2 regions of the Neorhizobium sp. P12A genome follow, and region 2 is predicted to be linked to the other one. Evidence: predicted binding sites of a transcription regulator. Region 2 holds the regulator's gene; the other holds the start of a gene.
What was found. Region 2 encodes HrcA, which represses chaperone genes, less so after heat shock. Its sites were predicted from a motif close to GTTAGCACTCNCNNNNNGNGAGTGCTAAC; they were not measured.

Region 1: DTW90_RS29485 (co-chaperone GroES) is a predicted target of HrcA. The motif match lies at 1,547-1,575, and genes of this name have one in related genera.

The regions. Positions count from the first base shown of each region.
Region 1 covers NZ_QOVX01000018.1:18,902-23,084, forward strand. Annotated here, with positions in the region: gene groL (chaperonin GroEL) at 1-1,134, opposite strand, end outside; gene DTW90_RS29485 (co-chaperone GroES) at 1,198-1,494, opposite strand; gene DTW90_RS37315 (hypothetical protein) at 1,989-2,135, shown strand; gene DTW90_RS29490 (hypothetical protein) at 2,224-2,490, shown strand; gene DTW90_RS29495 (DUF1488 domain-containing protein) at 2,556-2,822, shown strand; gene DTW90_RS29500 (adenylate/guanylate cyclase domain-containing protein) at 3,278-4,183, shown strand, end outside.
Region 2 covers NZ_QOVX01000002.1:322,055-326,237, forward strand. Annotated here, with positions in the region: gene DTW90_RS07580 (VOC family protein) at 1-164, opposite strand, end outside; gene rph (ribonuclease PH) at 184-900, opposite strand; gene DTW90_RS07590 (LysE family translocator) at 1,043-1,675, opposite strand; gene hrcA (heat-inducible transcriptional repressor HrcA) at 1,892-2,977, shown strand; gene grpE (nucleotide exchange factor GrpE) at 3,104-3,742, shown strand; gene DTW90_RS07605 (metalloregulator ArsR/SmtB family transcription factor) at 3,902-4,183, shown strand, end outside.

The DNA.
Region 1 (4,183 bases), on a different contig from region 2:
GACGGCAACGCCACCAGCGAGCTTGGCAAGGCGCTCCTGCAGCTTTTCGCGGTCATAATCAGAAGAGGTTTCTTCGATCTGAGCCTTGATCTGCGCAACGCGGCCTTCGATGTCGGACTTGGCGCCAGCGCCGTCGACAATCGTGGTGTTTTCCTTGGAGATCGAAACCTTCTTCGAACGGCCGAGCATGTCGAGCGTTACGGATTCGAGCTTGATGCCGAGGTCTTCGGAGATGACAGTGCCGCCTGTGAGGATAGCGATGTCTTCAAGCATGGCCTTGCGCCGGTCGCCGAAGCCAGGAGCCTTGACAGCAGCGATCTTTAGGCCACCGCGCAGCTTGTTGACGACGAGCGTAGCAAGAGCTTCGCCTTCGACATCTTCGGAAATGATAAGAAGTGGCTTGCCGGTCTGAATGACGGCTTCGAGGATCGGTAGCATAGCCTGCAGGTTGGAAAGCTTCTTTTCGTGCAGAAGCACGTAGGCATCTTCCAGTTCAGCCACCATCTTTTCGGCATTGGTGACGAAATAGGGGCTCAGATATCCACGGTCGAACTGCATGCCTTCGACGACTTCGAGTTCGGTTTCAGCGGTCTTGGCTTCTTCGACGGTGATAACACCTTCGTTGCCGACCTTCCGCATCGCATCCGCGATATACTGGCCGATTTCCTTCTCGCCATTGGCAGAAATGGTGCCAACCTGTGCGATCTCTTCTGACGTGTTGATCTTCTTGGCCTTGGCCAGCAGATCCTTGACCACGGCGGCAACAGCAAGGTCGATACCGCGCTTCAGGTCCATAGGGTTCATGCCGGCTGCTACGGCCTTGCCGCCTTCGCGAACGATCGCCTGGGCGAGAACGGTTGCAGTCGTGGTGCCGTCGCCGGCGATGTCATTGGTCTTCGACGCCACTTCACGCACCATCTGGGCGCCCATGTTTTCGAACTTGTCGTCAAGTTCGATTTCCTTGGCGACGGCGACGCCGTCCTTGGTGATGCGCGGCGCACCGAAGGACTTGTCGATCACGACGTTACGGCCCTTGGGACCAAGCGTGACCTTTACCGCGTCAGCAAGAATGTCGACGCCGCGCAGCAGCTGTTCGCGCGCATCACGGCCGAATTTGATTTGTTTGGCAGACATGGAAAAACTCCCGGGCTGATCGCCCAATGGTCGTCATGAAAAGAATAAAGATGAGGCCGAAGATCAGGCGATCACCCCCATCACATCGGCTTCCTTCATGATCAGCAGGTCTTCGCCGTTGAACTTGATCTCGGTTCCGGACCATTTGCCGAACAGGATGCGGTCGCCCGCTTTGACATCAAGAGGCACGATCTTGCCGCTCTCATCGCGCGCGCCAGCTCCAACGGCTACAATTTCGCCTTCCTGCGGCTTTTCCTTGGCGGTGTCCGGAACGATGATGCCGCCCTTGGTCTTGGCTTCAGCCGCGATCCGACGCACGACGACGCGGTCGTGTAACGGCCGAAAATTTATCTCTGTCATTGCTGGGTTCCTCGACGGGAGCGCAGCCGAATGGCCGATCCCGATAAGTCGTTTTAGCAGTCTTATGTTGAGAGTGCTAGCGAGATTCGTGCGTTGGTAGCATCTGGCCGAGTTATTTTCGCCGAGCAATGAACAGCTACGGAATGATGCGACCCCCTTTCTTAAAATCGTTTGGGTCTTAATTAAATTGTTTAGGGACCTGAAATCTGAAATCGCAATGGCGCTGGCATACGGACAGACCGAAATCATTGGCGGCAAAGCGCTATAGATCTTTCAATGCAGAGGAGGGCGACAATGAAGACGCTCACCTGCGGGTGGAGTCGTCATCGCTAAGGCAGCAAACAGTCCGAAATGTTACGGCTCCAAACGCCGGGTTCTTCGAGCATTGCAAGTCCTATCCACCGACCCCACATATTGACTACCTGCAGCATCTGAAACGGGCGCTGCAGAGTGTGGGTGCACAGAGTGCCCCAGCCCCAAAAAAGGAGGACGTCATGTCTTCCGCCTTTAGCCTGAATCTATCGAAAAACTTTGGGCGATCGATGCATCGCTTCCACGTTATCGAATTCCTTATCAAATCCACGCCCGCACTCAGCGTCGCTTTCATCGTCTATGTCACGTTGAGAGGCGTTCTCTGGTAGCCGTGATTTGAAGTCGTTCGATCCGGCAGAGGACGAGGTCTGCTAGCGACGAACGCAAATAGGCATCCCATCACCTTCGAGGTCAGCCATGACGGAACGCACCATTGAGACTGAAATCACCTTTACTCATCCCTTTGAGCTGAGCTCGTTCGTGAAGCCATTTGAGGCTGGCACCTATAGACTCATTGTCGATGAGGAGGAAATTGAAGGCTTGTCGTTCCCGGTCTTTAGGAGGACGTCCACTCAGCTCGAAATACCCGCGATTGCAACGGTCGTGGGTAGAAGGCAGCGCGTAACCGTATCTTCGCACGAGATCGAAACAGCCCTGGCCAAGGATGCTGGGACAACCGAGTGATTCCGTTGGCTGGCTGGGATCGAAAGCAGGCACGATTTGAACGCCTAGGGCCTGGAGGACCCGCCATGACAATCACTTTTCCTAACAGTGCCAGAAGCTTTGACGAAGCGGCCAAGCGCGTTCGCTTTCTGGGATACGATGGCATGTTTGAAATTCGGTTCCTGGTAGAAGCTGATGCACTAAGAATGGAGCCGACACAGTCAAACCCATCGGAACCAGACTATCTTGCCGCATTCGATAGAATTCGAACCAGGATACTTGAGGTCGCCATGCGGGTTTACGCCTCCGAGCGCAAGAACCTGATTGTCCTTGGACCGGCGGATTTTAGGTAAGGATTCTCTTCTGGCTTTGTGTGAAATGAGAGGCACATACTGCCGAATGGCGGCCACCTCGGCAGACGCGATATGATTGAATTCACAAAAAAGACGAAGGCGAAGGAGGATCTTTGGAGATAGAACGACCTTTGAGGAAACTCAGACCCGGGAACGGCCTGCCCGAACATCAAGGAAGTCAGGCCTGCAGAGCCAAACTCCGCCGCGGACTGAGAATTGAGCTCGTTGCAATAAGACAGCCGATCAAGTGAGTTGAAAATTGCGGTTATTTCGCCGCCGCCAATGGTTCTGCATTTGTCTTGCTCCAGCCGATTCTCACGTCACGCCCTGTAGGGCGGAGAACCCCCGATGATGACATGGACCGGCTGGACACATGGGGAATTCGAGAATAGCGTTCTAGGGGATTACCTTGCAAAAATTGCCTGAGCCCAGCGTGGAGCGAGTAAGGCAGAGATATGGAGCGCCGGCTTACCGCGATCTTGGCCGCTGACGTAGTGGGCTACAGCAGCCTCATGGGGAATGAGGAGGTCGGCACGCTGGAACGGCTGAAGATTTGCCGGCGCGAGCTTTTTGACCCTGCTGTTGCGGAGTTTCGAGGCCATATCATCAAACTCATGGGAGACGGTGCGCTGGTCGAGTTTGCCAGCGTGGTCGATGCAGTCCAGTGCGCCGCAGCGATCCAACGAAGGATGACCGAGCACGATCCGGCCGTCCCGGAAGCGCGGAAAATTCGCTTTCGTATCGGCGTGAACCTCGGCGATGTTATCGTCGAGGACGACGATCTCTACGGTGACGGCGTCAATGTTGCCGCGCGGCTGGAGGGCTTGGCCGAGCCTGGCGGCATCTGCATATCGGGCACCGCATTCGATCACGTCTTTCACAAGACTGACGTGGGCTTCACAAACCTTGGCGAGCTGCGGCTCAAGAACATTCCGGACCCGGTTCGGGTCTACCGTGTTCATCTCGATTCCAGCAAGGCGGGAGAAGTTCCAGCAAGGTCCCGTCGGCCGAGTGTCCGCACCATAGTCCTGTCGGCAATCGGGATTGCAGCGCTGCTGATGGTTGTATCCGCCTTCGCGTGGCAGTTCGAGTGGGGTAACCCCACAATGCCACAACGCACGTCGGTCGCGATCCTACCGTTTGCCAACCTCAGCGGCGATCCAAAGGAGGACTACGTCTCCGATGGCATCACCGAAGATCTGATCACCGACCTCGCCAAACTTTCCGGCGTGGATGTCATCGCCCGCGATTCCGTCTTCGCTTATAAAAACAAGCCTGTCGTCCTCGTAGACGCGGCGCGTGCGCTGAACGTGCGCTACCTGGTCGAAGGCAGCGTTCGGCAGGTCGGCGAACAACTTCGT
Region 2 (4,183 bases):
TTGAAGATCAGAAGAACGCCCGGCCCGCAGCGGAAGAAGACATGCCGGTTGCCGGCCCGCGTGATCTTCGAAAGCCCAAGCGTGCCCTCATAGAAGGCTTCGGCTGCGTCAAGATCTTCAGCGTAGAGCGCGGTCTCCAGAATGCCTTCCAGCATTGGGTTCATCGGCTGCGTCCCTTTGGTGTCAGGCGACCGTCTGCTTCTGCAGCGACACCAGATCGGCGATGCCGGCCTTGGCAAGGCCCATCAGCGCGCTGAATTCTTCTTCCGAGAATGGCGTGCCTTCCGCCGTGCCCTGGATCTCGACGATGCCGCCGGCGCCGGTCATGACGAAATTGGCGTCGGTCTCGGCGGATGAATCCTCGAGATAGTCGAGGTCGATGACCGGCTGGCCGGCAAAGATGCCACAGGAGATGGCGGCGACATGGTCCTTCAGCACCCGGTCGACCTTGATCATGTTGCGGCTTTCCATCCATTTCAGGCAATCGTAGAGCGCGATCCAGCCGCCTGTTATCGATGCCGTACGCGTGCCGCCATCGGCCTGGATGACGTCGCAGTCGATGGTGATCTGGCGTTCGCCGAGCGCCACCAGGTCGACCACGGCGCGCAGCGAGCGACCGATCAGGCGCTGGATTTCCTGGGTGCGGCCGCCCTGCTTGCCGGCGGCAGCTTCACGCTTCATGCGCTCGCCGGTCGCGCGCGGCAGCATGCCGTATTCGGCGGTGACCCAGCCCTTGCCGGTGTTGCGCAGCCACGGCGGCGTCTTTTCTTCCAGGCTCGCCGTGCAGAGCACATGGGTATCGCCGAACTTCACCAGGCACGATCCCTCGGCATGCTTGGAAAAATTGCGCTCGAACGAGACCTTGCGCATCTGGTCGGTTTTTCTGCCTGAAGGGCGCATTCTTTTCTCCTGATGTTGATGACCCGCTTCTACGATTGGTTACTGCCTTTTGCAAAGAAAAAGCAGGCCGGAACCACGAGCCGTGGGTCAAAATACGAAATGCTCATCATTGCGCTCCTCTGCCTCAGGACCTCGAAGGGTTTTAGTTTCCCGTTCCGAGAGCCAGACGGCACGCCAATCCGGTAAAGACGGTCGCAAGCAGATACTGAGGGAGCCTGGGAAAACGGCGAATTGCAGAGAGCCGGGTGCGGATGTGGCTTCCCAAATAGATGACGGTGCCGTTCACGATGAAGCCCACTCCGTTCAAGATCGTAGCGAGGAGAACCATCTGCAGGAGCAGAGGGCTACCTGCTGGCTCGACGAATTGCGGAAAGAGCGCCAGCACGAAAAGCGCCATTTTCGGGTTGAGGAGATTGGTGGCGAGACCTTCCACGAAAATCCGCTTGCCCGAGCGTCGCATGAGCGAGGAAGAGGGAGCGAAGGCGGATCCTCGTGTTCTGACCGTCTTGTAGGCGAGATAGAGCAGATAGACGCAGCCGGCCCAGCGCACGACTTCGTAGGCGACAGGCACGGTGAGAAAGAGGCGGGATAGCCCAAGCCCGGCCGCGATAGCGTGGCAATACGTGCCGGCAGCTATTCCCGCATAGGTGAGAAATCCTGCAGATCGCCCCTGGCTGACACTCCGCGACGCAATCAGCAGCATATCGGGACCGGGCGTTGCGGTGAGGACCAAAGACGCGGCGGCGAAAAGCAATAATGTGGAAGAATCCGGCATGAAAATTTCCCTTTGAAACAGAGCCGGAATTCCCGTCTATCATCGCCTCCCGCGATTGCAATAGTTCATCGTTAAAGATGGGCCGAAATCACATTCAGGTTAAATGCAAGCCAAGACCGCGCCGTCGGCTTCATCGACAGTATTTTCCCTTTTGCCAATGCCGGTTGATTGATTATATCCTTACCAAGGATCAACGGAGTGGATTTGAAGAACGAGATGGGGTTCCCGACAACGCCGGTTTCTGATGCCGCTACTGCGCTGGACGAACGCTCGAAGGAAATCTTCCGCCGCATCGTCGAAAGCTATCTTGAGCACGGCGAACCGCTTGGCTCCCGCAATCTCTCCCGTTTGCTGCCGATGTCCCTTTCGCCGGCATCCGTGCGCAACGTGATGAGCGATCTGGAAGAGCTCGGCCTGATCTATTCCCCGCATATCAGTGCAGGACGGTTGCCGACCCAGGTCGGATTGCGCTTTTTCGTCGATGCCTTCATGCAGGTCGGCGATCTCTCGGCCGAAGACCGCGCCAACATCGACCGGCAGGTTCGCGGCAGCAACCGCGACCAGCCGATGGAAGCCGTCATGAGCGAAGCAAGCCGCATGTTGTCGGGCATTTCCCGCGGTGCCGGTCTCGTCATAACCGCCAAGAACGATGCGGTGCTAAAGCATGTCGAATTCATTCGCCTCGAGCCGACGAAGGCTCTTGCGGTTCTCGTCGGCGACCATGACCAGGTGGAAAACCGCATTATCGAGCTGCCAGCCGGCGTAACATCGTCCCAGCTGACGGAAGCGGCGAATTTCCTGAATGCCCACATGACGGGCCAGACGCTGCCGGAACTGCGCAAGCAGCTTCAGTCGCTGAAGGAAAATGTCCGTCATGAGCTCGACATTCTGTCAAGGGAACTCGTCGAACGAGGCATCGCGGTATGGTCCGGCGACGGAGACGAGAGCAAGCCGGGCCAACTGATCGTGCGCGGTCGCTCCAACCTTCTCGCAGATGTCGGCGCGGACGATCTCGATCGGCTACGGCTGCTTTTCGATGATCTCGAAAAGAAGGACAGCCTGATCGAGATTCTCAATCTGGCGGAGAGCGGCCCGGGTGTGCGCATCTTCATCGGCTCGGAAAACAAACTGTTTTCGCTCTCCGGCTCCTCGCTGATCGTTGCGCCCTACCGGGATGAAGACGACAAGGTTGTCGGCGCTGTCGGCGTAATCGGCCCGACACGCCTCAACTATGCCCGCATCGTCCCTATGGTGGATTATACCGCCCAGCTGATTTCCAGGATGTCGAGGCCCGGCTCCTGACGAAGCGTGCTTCAAGGTCGAATGGCCGCGGAGAACAAGGCTTCTTCGCGACAAAGTCTTGATTTTTCCGAGCCAAACCTCGATATCGGGGGCAAATCCCAAGGACAATACTATTCGGAGACCGTCATGACCGACGAAACAACGAAAAACGGACCTGATGCCACGGCGGCCGACAACTTTGCGGATATCGCGCAGGAGAATGCCGATGCCGTCGATCAGGTCTCGGCCGAACCGGATCCCGTCGAACTTCTGAGGGCTGAGAACGCCGACGTGCGTGAGCGCTTCGTTCGTCTCGCCGCCGACATGGACAATCTGCGTCGCCGTACGGAGCGCGAGGTCAAGGACGCCAAGTCCTACGCCGTTGCCGGTTTTGCTCGCGATATGCTCACCGTCTCGGATAATCTGCGCCGCGCGCTCGATTCCATTCCCGCAGAAGCCCGCGAGACGGCTGACGCAGGCCTCACGACCCTGATCGAAGGCATGGAAATGACCGAACGCTCCATGCTGTCCGCTCTTGAGCGGCACGGCGTGCGCAAGATCAATCCGGTCGGGCAGAAGTTTGATCCCAACTTCCACCAGGCCATGTTCGAAATGCCGAATGCCGAAGTGCCGAACAACACGGTCGTGCAGGTCGTGCAGGACGGCTACATCATCGGCGAGCGCGTTCTGCGCCCTGCCATGGTCGGCGTCGCCAAGGGCGGCCCGAAAATCGTCGAGGCATCCGAGTCGGGCGCCAATAGTCCGCTCGACGAAAAGGACGCCTGATCGGCGCAAAGCTGCATTTTGGAATGAATGACGCCGTGTGTCTTTCGACGCGCGGCGTTTTTGTTTGATGCCTTTCGTCTTTGCGTGGACGTCGTTCGGAGGCTCTGCCGCTGGCCGGCCTGTTGCGCGACGCCGTTTCGCATGCTAACACTGAACCAAATGGTTCAGTTTTCGACAGGTCGCCTTGATGCCTCCTTTGCCGCACTCTCGGACGCCACGCGACGCGGCGTTCTGGAGCAGCTCGGCGGTGCGGATGCTTCGATCACGGAACTCGCAGACAAGTTCCACATGACGCTTACGGGCATGAAGAAGCACGTCGGCATCCTGGAACAGGCGGGGCTGGTTACGACGGAGAAGGTCGGGCGCGTGCGGACCTGCAGGCTCAGCCTGCGCGCGCTCGAGGAGGAGGCAGCGTGGATCGAAGCACGCCGCCGGATCTGG